Regions from separate parts of the Butyricicoccus porcorum genome, predicted to be linked through region 3. Evidence: riboswitches for the same ligand, from Rfam matches in the RefSeq annotation. Region 3 holds a riboswitch; each other region holds the start of a gene.

Region 1 (4,072 bases), 200 kb from region 3:
TTTTGAAATGCGGGTTAGTGATCTTGGAGGTGTTTTCACTCACTTTGATTTTCGGCACAATGGTGCCGTCTGGTGCTTCAATTGCCACCAGCTTGTACACGCCGCCGAAGACCGGTGCGCTGCGCGCGGTAATCAGGCGCTCGCCGACACCAAAGGTATCGATACAGGCACCCTGCATGAGCAGGTCGCGGATCAGGTGCTCATCCAGAGCATTGGACGCGGTGATTTTGCAGCAGGACAGCCCTGCCTCATCCAGCATGTTTCGCGCCTGCCGGGACAGATAGGCGATGTCACCGGAGTCCAGACGGATGGCAAAATTGGTGATCCCTTTCGGCAGAAGGATCTCTTTGAAGGCACGGATGGCGTTTGGTACGCCGCTTTTCAGTGTGTTGTAGGTGTCGACCAGCAGCGTTGTGTTGTCCGGATACAGCTCACAGTATGTTTTGAATGCTTCATATTCGCTGTCGAACATCTGTACCCAGGAATGTGCCATGGTACCGCCCGCCGGGACGCCGTACAGCTCGTCGGTCAGCGTGCATGCCGTTCCGGCACAGCCGCCGATGTATGCCGCGCGCGCGCCGATGACTGCGCCGTCCGCACCCTGTGCGCGGCGGGAGCCGAATTCCAGCACAACACGACCCTGTGCGGCACGCACAATGCGCTTGGCCTTGGTAGCAATCAACGACTGATGATTGATGGCGAGCAGGACAAAGGTTTCAATCAGCTGTGCTTCAATTGCCGGGGCGCGCACAGTCAGGATAGGCTCGTTCGGAAACACCGGCGTGCCCTCCGGCACAGCGTAAATATCACCGGTAAATTTGAACTCGCGCAGATAGGTCAGAAATTTTTCGTCAAACAGTTTTTTCGAGCGCAGGTATTCAATGTCCTCTTCCTCGAAATGCAGCTGTTCGATATAGTGCACGATCTGCTCCAGTCCGGCCGCAATTGCAAAGCCGCCGCCGTCCGGCACCGTGCGGAAAAATACATCAAAATAGGTATTTCGCTTATAAAAGCCGTTGAGGAAATACCCGTTGCTCATTGTCAGCTCATAAAAATCGCAGAGCATGGAAAGATTTTCTCGTTGCATTACAGTCACTTCCTGTTCCCGGTTGGGTTTGATGTACTCAGTATACCCTATTTTGCCAGTACAATCAATTTGTCCGCATACATAGCAAGACAGGCGACAGGGGAAACTACAGGCACAGCGGAAAAGACAAAAGAAAGGATTGACAAATCTGGACTGGTTTGGTATCATAATGGCAGTTAGCAAGGGCTAACTGCAAGCGGGTTGTCAAAGCAGCCCCTCTTTTTGGAAAATTGAGTTAGCTTTTGCTAATTATGGAGGGAAGGACATGGATAAAACGCTGGAAGAAATGCTGGTGGAGCAGTGCGCGCCGACGCTGGCAGGAGTGAAGCCTGCGAATCTGTTCCGTTGCCCCGATCATGCGGCGCTGTACCATTCGGTGCAGGAGTGGGACAACCGCCTTCGCGCGAGCGGTATCCGCATTCGTGTGGTCAAACGCTGCCGCCGTACCCATGCATGTCTGATTTATGTGTGCCGCTGGGACTGGATCTGCCGCACACTGGCGCAGGCGGATACGGCGGAATTTCTACGCACAAACGGCTATGATCTGTCGAAGGGGACAGAGAGCGTGCTGTGCCAGCTGTCGCGCCGCCTGTGCCTGCAGGAGGATTTCCCGCATGAAATCGGTGTATTTCTGGGCTATCCGCTGCATGATGTGATTGGATTTATTGAAAACCGCGGACAAAACTATTCCTGCTGCGGGCATTGGAAGTGCTACGGCGATGCAGACCGGGCGCAGCGGACTTTCGATGTCTATAAGCGCTGTACAGCCGTGTATAAGCGTATGTACCGCCGTGGTGTGCCGCTGATGAAGCTGGTTGTCGCTGCATAATGGCGCACGGGGTTGCAGACAGGCAGGATTTGTGCTATATTAAATGACTATCAGGGGAGTCCGGACAGACGGGCTGAGAAACGGATACTGTTCCGTGACCCTTTGACCTGATCTGGATCATGCCAGCGCGGGAGTGACAGAACTGCCAGCGCCTTCGCCGCGTTTCCGGTGAAGGCGCTTTTTCTGTGTGTAAACCGCTGCGAACAAAGAAAGGAAGAAGTAGCATGAAAGCAAGCGTTGCAATTCAGACTCTGCCGGAGGCAGAAAACGAAACCGAACTGGTACGTATTGTCGATGAAGTCATTGCGTATATCAAAAGCACCGGCCTGCATTATTATGTCGGCCCGTTTGAGACAACGATTGAGGGTGAGGACTATGACCAGCTGATGGACATTGTAAAGGAATGCCAGCACATTGCCATCCGTGCAGGTGCGCCGTCGGTTTCCGCGTACATTAAGGTAGTGTACCGCCCGGAAGGAGAGATTCTGACCATTGATAAAAAGGTTACGAAGCATCACGAGCAGTAAGGGGCCTGCCGCACTTGCGATTGTCCTGCTGCTGGCGGTCTGGCAGCTGGTTTCGGCCAGCGGGCTTGTGCCCGGTTATATGCTGCCGTCTCCGGTGCAGGTCGTTCGCGCCTTTGTCGGGGAATTTGGCCTGCTGTGTGAGAATGCTGTCATTACGCTGGAGGAGGCGTTTCTTGGTCTTGCACTCGGTGTTGCCATCGGCTTTGCCTTTGCGGTGCTGATGGATGCGTTTTCCTGGCTGTACCGGGCATTTTATCCGCTGTTGGTTATTTCCCAGACTATCCCGACCGTGGCAATTGCGCCGCTGCTCGTGCTCTGGTTTGGCTATGAGATGACGCCAAAGATCATTTTGATTGTCATTGCAACGTTTTTTCCGGTGACAGTCGGTCTGCTCGACGGCTTCCGCAGCATTGACCCGGATTCCATCAACCTGCTGCGCTCGATGGGCGCGGGCAAATGGCAGATTTTCCGCTATATCAAATGCCCGTCTGCGCTGCCGCAGTTTTTTTCCGGGCTGCGCATTGCTTCGGCCTATGCGATTGTCGGTGCGGTGATCTCGGAATGGCTGGGCGGCTTCGGCGGTCTGGGTGTATACATGACGCGCGTCAAAAAGGCGTTTGCGTTTGACAAGATGTTTGCAGTCATTTTCCTGATTTCCGCCATCAGTCTGATCCTGATGGCGCTGGTCAACCTGCTGCAAAAGAAATGCATGCCGTATTCCAATATGGACGGCGACGATTAAGTGAGGATTTGTATGAACCTGTGGAAAAGAGTAACGGCGGCAGTTGTTCTGTCCGCCATGGCGCTGGGACTCGCTGCCTGCGGCAGCAGCAGCGCGCCGCAGAACGGTTCTGCGGAACAGGGCTCCGGAGACACTTCTGGGGATCTCAAGAAAGTCACCTTTGTGCTCGACTGGACGCCGAATACCAACCATACCGGTCTGTATGTCGCGTTGCAGAATGGTTATTTTGAAGACGCCGGACTGGATGTCGATGTTGTACAGCCGCCTGATGACGGCGCAGAGGTTCTGGTCGGCTCGGGTAAGGCAGATTTTGGCGTGTCGTTTCAGGACACGATGGCTTCTGCATTGATCGGTGACAACGCACTGCCAATCACGGCGGTTGCCGCGGTCATCCAGCACAATACCTCCGGTATTATCTCTCGCGCAGGCGAGGGGATGGATCGCCCGAAGGGTCTGGAAGGCAAAAAGTATGCCACCTGGGATATGGATATTGAAAAAGCTATGATGAAGAATGTCGTCGAGACGGACGGCGGTGATTTCTCCAAGGTTGAGCTGATCCCGTCCACCGTCACGGATGAGGTGTCCGCATTACAGAGCAAGTCGGTCGACGCGATTTGGGTGTATTATGCCTGGGCCGGCATTGCGACCAAGGTTGCAGGACTTGACACCGACTACTTTGCATTTTCTGACATCAATCCGGTCTTTGATTACTATACCCCGGTCATCATTGCGAACAATGATTTCCTGAAAAACGATCCGGAAACAGCAAAGGCGTTCCTTGCTGCGCTGGCAAAGGGCTATGAATATGCCGAGCAGAACCCGGAGGAGGCTGCGGATATCCTGCTTGAGCAGTGTCCGGAGCTGAAATCCAATCGGGAGCTTGTCGT
Region 2 (4,072 bases), 910 kb from region 3:
TGTCGATTCCGCACGATTCATCCAAAAATCCCTCCCGCATTCGTTCTCACGAATACGTTACGCGGGACGCCGGAAAATCATACGGATTATTTTTCCTCGGACGCATCAGAGTCCTTTTCAATCTTGGAGCGAATCGCCCACTTATAGAACTTCATGCGGTTGCCGCTGGTCTCGATGACAATTTCGTCGTCACGTACCGATACGACCTTGCCGATGATGCCACCGATTGTGCAGATGCGGTCACCGACAATGATCGAATCGCGCATTTCCTTGTCCTGCTTGTCGCGCTTCTTCTGCGGACGGATCAGCATGAAGTAGAACAGTACAAAAATCAGAATCAGCGGGACGAACGAAAGATAGGTCTCCGCACCCGGCATCTGTGTATCCAGTGCAAATGGAATCATTTCGACTTTACACCTCCTGTCGAATTCACAATAAGTCAATTATATACAATCAACCTGCAAATTACAAGCATTTTTCCCGTTTGTCCATGAAATGTTTGACGCTTTGTCTTTGCGCCGCATGCATTTCGGTGTATAATGGGGACAGATCAGCTCTGACAGGAGGTTTGAAACCATGAAAGTGACAAGTACAGGCATCGAAAACGGCTTCTGGGCCGACCGGTTCGGAAAATTCGGCAGTGATCTCTCCGCGAAGGGAAAAAATGTCCGCTCCGTTCCGTTTTCCATCTCGGACGCGCCGGCAGGCACAGTTAGTTTTGCCGTCGTTCTCGACGACAAGGACGCCATCCCGGTCTGTGGATTCAACTGGATTCACTGGACGCTGTGCAACCTGACACAGGCGGAGGTCGCGGAGGATGCCAGCCGGAACAGTCCTGACTTTATTCAGGGCTCGACAAGTTTCCACAGCGCAGCGGGCGACGAGACGCGCGCCGAAGCCTCCTGCTACGGCGGCATGGCACCCCCGGACGCCGACCACGAATACACCCTGACGGTATACGCGCTCGACTGCACGCTGGATCTCACAGAGGGCTTTTACCTCAACGAAATGCTGCGCGCCATGCGCGGGCATGTGCTGGCACACGCACGCGTTTCCGCGATGTACCGGGCTTAATGGCAGCGCTGCCGGAGGACGGCCCCCGCCCTCCGGCTTTTTTTCGCCCAATCGCGTTATTCCGTAATGGTTGTGGAGAAGGTCAGCGTCTCGCTCTCGCCCGGCTTCAGGCAGCGCACGCCAATTTTGTTTTCCAGCGCGTGGTCAAGATAGGCCGTATCCGGCAGCGTGCTCCACGGCTCAATGCAGACATAATTGGTTGGCTTGCCCGTGTACTTGCTCCAGATGCCGAGATACGGGAAATCCTCGAAATCCATGCGGATGCAGTGTGCGGATTTGTCGCTTTTTACACAGACCGACCGCGTCTGCACGTCGTCCAGAATGAGCGCATCCAGCGCAAACAGCTCATCGGTCAGGTACAACTTTCCGTCGGTGAGCGGCACGTCACGTTTTTCCTTCGTAATCATCAGCGCTTCGTTGTTGATGAGCGGGTGCACGGCGTCCCCGTCACCAAAATCGACATAATAATCCGCCATCGTCTCGCCGTCCTCCAGTGCGACATTGTACGCATCATGTCCGCCGACCTCGTAATACATGTCGGTATCGCCGTTGTTCTTCGTGATATGTTCCTTTTTGAGCGTCGCGCCGTCCAGCGTATAGCGCACGGTCAGCGCAAAATCAAACGGATACATCGCACGGGTGTAATCAATCGGCAGAAGGGTGAAGTCGATGCTGGTTTCCGTCTGCGCCGTGCAGGCAAATTCCAGATCGCGGCCAAAGCCGTGCTGTGTGATGGTATATTCTTTCCCTCCGACAGTATACGTCTTGTCCTTCAGGCGGCCGACAATCGGAAACAGGATCGGCGCATGGCGTGCCCAGATCGACGGGTCTGCCTGCCAGACATATTCCGTGCCGGAGGCTCTGGATTTCATGGAGCTGAGCTCCGCGCCCTTGCTGTCAATGACAACCGTGAAAACTTCATTCTGAATCGTATATTGCATCGTTCTCTCTCCTCTGTGCCCGCCGGGTGGTTCAGCGGTTTTTTCATAATTTCAGTGTAACATGCAGCCCGCCGTTCGTCAATGTCACACAGAGCCACATAAAAAATCATTGACATTTCGCCGGATTCGCCGTATAATACACCCGAAAGACAACTGAACACTTGTTCTTGAACTGGGGATCCGCGGCAAGCGGCTGAGAGTGGAGTAACTGCCTCCTTACTCATTGAACCTGTCTGGTTAGTACCGACGTAGGGAGTTTCGAGGTATTCACAGTTTTGAACGATATGAGACCACGGCTTCCGGGTGCCGGTGGTCTTTTTCTTTTGTATTTTATTTTCAGCACACAAGGAGGAATGCTGCATGAAGGTGAACGGCAAATCTGTCCCGGCAGAAGAGGGCATGACCATCTGCGCGCTGCTCGAACAGCAGGGCTATCCGCTCACGCGCATTGCCGTCGAAGTCAACGGCGAAATCGTGCCCAAGGCGCAATACGATACGTTCGCACTGCACGATGCGGATACAGTAGAAATTGTCTGCTTCGTGGGCGGTGGCTGACATGACCATCACCTGTAACGGAAAGCCGCTGGTGCTGGAAGACGGCGCACGCTTGCAACAGACCGCACATGCGCTGATGCCGTCCGCATCCGTGGTCATCCGCAACGGCTTTCAGACAAACGAAGATGTCCTCCTCGAGGACGGCGACAGCATCACACTGATTGAAAAGGGCGTCCTGCCGCCGCAGGAGGTGCTCGAGCACATGATGGCAGCGCGGCACTCCCCACACGTGCATGAAACGGTCAAGCGCGCCTGTGTCGGCATCGCCGGCCTCGGCGGGCTCGGCTCCAACATCGCTGCCATGCTCGCGCGCACCGGCGTCGGGCATCTGATCCTCGCGGATTTCGACGTTGTCGAACCGAGCAATCTCAACCGCCAGAACTATTATGTCTCGCACCTCGGGATGCACAAAACCGACGCGACAGCGGACATCATCCGCCAGATCAACCCGTTTATCGAAGTAGAAACGCACACGGTTCGCATCACAGAGGACAATGCGGCGGACATCTTTGGCGGCTGTGATGTGGTCTGTGAGGCATTCGACAACCCCGTCTGTAAGGCGGAACTGGTCTCCGCGCTGCTCAGCAGCTCGGACACGATCCGCATTGTCGCGGGTTCCGGTATGGCAGGCTATGGCTCTTCCAACGAAATTCTGACCAGAAAACGAATGTCACGCCTGTATGTCTGCGGCGATGGCGAAACTGCCGCGGCAAACGGCGTCGGCCTGATGGCGCCGCGCGTCTCGGTCTGTGCCGGTCATCAGGCAAATATGGCTCTTCGCCTGCTGCTCGGGATCGGGCAGCCGTGACGCCCCTACCTATCTTTATCAAAAACATCTTTCAAAGGAGACTGACACCAATGGCTGATACATTTACCCTCGGCGGACATGAATTTACCTCCCGCTTTATCCTCGGTTCCGGCAAATACTCGCTCGACCTCATCAAGGCAGCTGTCGAATATGCAGGCGCACAGATCGTCACGCTTGCCCTGCGCCGTGCCACCCTCGGCAGCATCGACAACATCCTCGACTACATCCCGGAGGGCGTCACATTGCTGCCGAACACCTCCGGTGCGCGCAACGCCGAAGAAGCTGTCCGCATCGCACGCCTCGCCCGTGAGGTCGGCTGCGGTGATTTCATCAAGATTGAATGCATCCATGAGTCCAAGTACCTGCTCCCGGACAACTATGAGACCATCAAGGCGACAGAAATCCTCGCCAAGGAAGGCTTTGTCGTCCTGCCGTACATGTATCCAGATCTGAACGCAGCGCGCGACCTCGTCAATGCCGGTGCCGCCGCTGTCATGCCGCTCGGTGCGCCGATTGGCACGAACAAGGGGCTTGTTACCAAGGAATTTATCCAGATTCTCGTCGATGAAATTGACCTGCCGGTCATCGTTGACGCGGGCATCGGCAAGCCGAGCCAGGCATGTGAGGCAATGGAAATGGGCTGTGCCGCTGTCATGTCCAACACGGCGATTGCAACCGCAGGCGATATTCCGGC
Region 3 (4,072 bases):
CCAGCTACGGTGTAGTTGAACGGGATATCGGAAATTGCTACCGCAATGGATGCACCGTTGAGTGCAGTGACCTGCGGGGAATTGTCATAATCGTTGCCCATAACCGTGCAGACGATGGAAACATCGTTGCGCAGATCCTTCGGGAACAGCGGACGCATCGGGCGGTCGATCTGGCGGGAAGCAATGGTTGCCTGCTCGCTTGCCTTGCCCTCACGGCGCATAAACGAACCCGGGATACGGCCGACTGCATACAGCTTTTCTTCAAAATCTACCGAAAGCGGGAAGAAATCTACGCCTTCACGCGGCTTCGGGGATGCCGTTGCAGTAACCAGCACGACGGTATCGCCATAGCGAACCAGTGCGGAGCCGTTGGCCAGCTGTGCAACCTTGCCGGTCTCGACGGTCAGCTTGCGGCCGGCAAACGTGGTTTCAAATACACGCTCTTCATCAAATGACTTGTGTGTAATAGTAGTCATAACTCAGACTGTCTCCTTTTCTCAAAAGAATGATGCGGAACCTCCGACAGTCCTTCAAGCACTTGAAGCGCGGGCTTAACCGGATAAGCCAGTCCTTCAACTGCTCAAGGAATTGCCGTACTGTTCCAAAAAACTGGTAAAGAGGAGACCGCATGCAGCCTCCTCTTCCGTCGGAACTCTTACTTTCTCAGGCCGAGCTTCTTAACGATTGCTCTGTAACGCTCGATATCCTTCTTCTTCAGGTAAGCGAGCATGCTGCGGCGCTGGCCGACCATCTTGAGCAGGCCGCGACGGGAATGGTTGTCGTGCTTGTGCTCCTTCAGATGCTCGGTGAGCTGAGCGATGCGCTCGGTCAGGATTGCGATCTGTACTTCCGGAGAACCGGTATCGGTCTCATGCATGCGGTTTGCTTCAATAACTGCTGCCTTCTGTTCTTTGCGGATCATTTTAACACCTCATGAAAAAAATAATATTTGTTATCTCCCTTGCGCTGGGCAGCGGCCTAAGGTGATGGGCACGGTCAAACATGTCCGGTATCCAGACTGCTAAGCACAGGGAGCGCACTAACTCTTGCATCATATCATACCCAAAGTTGTTTGTAAAGTATAATATGGGTAAAAAATACGGATTTTATACTGCGCAGGGATTGGCAGGGATTGGAGATTTATTCAACCATGCGTGTCGCGCGACGCACCGGCGACATCGACAGAATGACAAATTCCGAAAAAAACCTCTGCAATTCAACTGTTTTTTCCTATCCATCGAAAAATTTTTCGCAGGTTTTACATTCCCATCCTGCGATTTTACCGGTTGTTTTCCAATTGTTTTCATTTTTTTTGCATTTTTTCATCTCTCAACTTTCTTATATATTGAAACTGCACAGTTTTCTTCGCCGTTTCTTGTCGATAATTCATGAATTTTGCTTCTTTTCATCTTTGCCGGCGGGTGATATAATTTCAGCACAATCGAAAGAGAGAATAACCGGAAAGTTCCCCCACTTTCCACCCAAAAGAGCGTCCGCAGCAGGCGGCGCTTCCTCCTCTTTTTTGCCAAGAAACACATGACGGTGGCTGTGCAATAGTGCGGCCTGGATGTCGTGTGTTTTTCTTTTTTGTGGATTTTGTCCAAACCGCATTGACAGATGCCCGCCGTGTTGTTATAATGATATCAATTTACAGGGGAACTGATGTGCGTTCCGCCCGGAACGCCGAGTTGAGAAGGTTAAAACCTGACCCTTTGAACCTGTCGGTTAACACCGTTGTAGGAAGTAAAGGTACAATCCGGTTACGATTTCCAGATATGCGCTGAATTCCTATGAATCCAGCGCATTTTTTGTTCCCTAAGTTTTTTCAGCAGGAGGAAAACCAGCATGCATATGACACAGATCGAAGCGGCAAAAAAGGGCATTGTTACCCCGCAGATGGAAATTGTCGCAAAGAAAGAAAACATTGATGTCGAAGTGCTGCGCGAGCGCATCGCCCGCGGCACGGTCGTCATCCCGGCAAACAAAAATCACACCGCGCTGTCCCCGGAGGGCATCGGCGAAGGTCTGAAAACCAAAATCAACGTCAACCTCGGCATTTCCGGCGACTGCCACAACTATGAAGAGGAGTTCGAGAAGGTTCGCATGTCCATCGATTTCGGCGCCGAAGCCATCATGGATCTGTCCAACTACGGCAAGACCCACACCTTCCGTCAGGAACTGATCGACATGTCCCCTGCCATGATCGGCACTGTTCCGATGTATGATGCCGTCGGTTATCTCGAAAAGGACCTCAAGAGCATCACCGCAAAGGACTTCCTGCGCGTCGTCGAAGCACATGCCAAGACCGGTGTTGATTTCGTCACTATCCACGCAGGCATCAACCGCAAGACCATCGATACGTTCAAGCAGACCAAGCGCCTGACCAACATTGTTTCGCGCGGCGGTTCTCTGCTGTTCGCCTGGATGGAAATGACCGGAAACGAAAACCCGTTCTATGAATACTACGACGAGCTGTGCGACATCCTGCATGAGTACGATGTCACCATCAGTCTCGGCGACGCAATGCGTCCCGGCTCCACCCATGACTCGACCGATGCCAGCCAGATCACCGAGCTGATCGAACTCGGTATCCTGACTCAGCGCGCATGGGACAAAAACGTACAGGTCATGATCGAAGGCCCGGGTCACATGGCACTCAACGAGATCAAGGCCAACATGGAGATTGAAAAGCGCCTGTGCCATGGCGCACCGTTCTATGTCCTTGGCCCGCTGGTCACCGACATCGCACCGGGCTATGACCACATCACCTCTGCCATCGGCGGTGCCATTGCAGCCACCTACGGTGCAGATTTCCTGTGCTATGTCACCCCGGCTGAGCACCTGCGCCTGCCGGACGTCAACGACGTAAAGGAAGGCATCATTGCGTCCAAGATTGCTGCCCATGCCGCTGACATGGCAAAGGGTATCCCGGGTGCACGCGAAATCGACGACAAGATGAGCGACGCACGCCGCCGCCTCGACTGGGATGAGATGTTCTCCCTCGCCATCGACGGCAAGAAGGCACGCGAATACTTCGAGTCCAAGCCGCCTCAGGATCGCCACACCTGTTCGATGTGCGGCAAGATGTGTGCCATGCGCACCACCAACTACATTCTCGAAGGCAAGGACGTCAGCCTGCTGTCCGACGAGAAGTAAATTCCGAACACACCTTACCTATGCAAAATCCCCGACCGGAAAAAGACCGGCCGGGGATCTGTTTTTATGCCCGTTCAAACGCGACCACCCCCGCCGCATATGGGTGGTCAATATACAGAACCTCGCGCGCCGCACTGTGGTGCCGCAACAGCTTCAGCACAACCGCCATGTCTCCACCACCGCCAAAAATCAGCGCAATCCCCAGAATCAGCAGCAGCCAGGAGCCTGCAAACACTGCGACAAGTGCCGGCAGAATTCCCAGCAGAAGGGTCGGCATCAGCCCGCCTGCAATATATTGATACCGTTCCAGCGGCTCGCTGCACGTGCAGTAAGGCGTCAGATATTCTTTTATCAATCCGAACTCCACTGCTTTCCAGTGCGACGGCGCAAAGATTGCCCACGTAATGCCGTGGATCAGCTCATGCACACAAATCCATACAAAGAACAGCACGAAAACCAGCACCAGACCCGCAAGTCCAATCGACCCTTCCGCTGCTCCATTGTGCCACAAAAACACAATGATAAAAAGAACGCTGAGCGGCAGCGCCAGCACAAATGCCATCATGTTCGCATAGACCAGCCCGATGGTCAGATCATGTTCCACATAGCCCTGTGCCTCCAGCTTTGCTTTCAGCTGTTCAAATTGTGCCTTGCGGCGCTCCTCTGCCTTCGACAGCTTCCGTTCATTCTCTTTTTCCCTGTATTTGTCCATATACTCCCTTTCAAGCCGTAAAAAACTCCCTCCACCGACCCGCCTCCCGCAGGAGACGAGCCGGACAGAGAGAGCTGATTGATCGAAATACCTCAAATGCATCCCGCAAATTTTATTCATAAGAGGCGGACTGGCGGACGTGTTTGTCCGACATGTCCGCTGTGCGCGGGAGCGCACCGGAAAGGTTTTCTTTTGCTTTTCCTC

What was found. A riboswitch is a leader RNA that binds a small molecule or an ion and turns the genes downstream of it on or off. The one in region 3 is predicted to bind thiamine pyrophosphate.
Region 1: linked by a shared signal. The riboswitch ahead of ACLM7Z_RS06015 (thiamine-binding protein) and the one ahead of thiC (phosphomethylpyrimidine synthase ThiC) in region 3 are both predicted to bind thiamine pyrophosphate.
Region 2: linked by a shared signal. The riboswitch ahead of thiS (sulfur carrier protein ThiS) and the one ahead of thiC (phosphomethylpyrimidine synthase ThiC) in region 3 are both predicted to bind thiamine pyrophosphate.

Annotation. Positions count from the first base shown of each region.
Region 1 covers NZ_CP178353.1:1,252,617-1,256,688, forward strand. Annotated here, with positions in the region: gene ACLM7Z_RS06005 (nicotinate phosphoribosyltransferase) at 1-1,087, opposite strand, end outside; gene ACLM7Z_RS06010 (DUF3793 family protein) at 1,353-1,916, shown strand; TPP riboswitch at 1,959-2,068, shown strand; gene ACLM7Z_RS06015 (thiamine-binding protein) at 2,141-2,443, shown strand; gene ACLM7Z_RS06020 (ABC transporter permease) at 2,409-3,185, shown strand; gene ACLM7Z_RS06025 (ABC transporter substrate-binding protein) at 3,198-4,072, shown strand, end outside.
Region 2 covers NZ_CP178353.1:147,573-151,644, forward strand. Annotated here, with positions in the region: gene ACLM7Z_RS00680 (DUF3792 family protein) at 1-21, opposite strand, end outside; gene yajC (preprotein translocase subunit YajC) at 87-404, opposite strand; gene ACLM7Z_RS00690 (YbhB/YbcL family Raf kinase inhibitor-like protein) at 577-1,074, shown strand; gene ACLM7Z_RS00695 (aldose 1-epimerase family protein) at 1,131-2,015, opposite strand; TPP riboswitch at 2,179-2,287, shown strand; gene thiS (sulfur carrier protein ThiS) at 2,376-2,570, shown strand; gene thiF (sulfur carrier protein ThiS adenylyltransferase ThiF) at 2,572-3,378, shown strand; gene ACLM7Z_RS00710 (thiazole synthase) at 3,429-4,072, shown strand, end outside.
Region 3 covers NZ_CP178353.1:1,056,602-1,060,673, reverse strand. Annotated here, with positions in the region: gene ACLM7Z_RS05130 (polyribonucleotide nucleotidyltransferase) at 1-476, opposite strand, end outside; gene rpsO (30S ribosomal protein S15) at 656-922, opposite strand; gene ACLM7Z_RS05120 (hypothetical protein) at 1,387-1,611, opposite strand; TPP riboswitch at 1,643-1,760, shown strand; gene thiC (phosphomethylpyrimidine synthase ThiC) at 1,846-3,156, shown strand; gene ACLM7Z_RS05110 (DUF3267 domain-containing protein) at 3,221-3,868, opposite strand.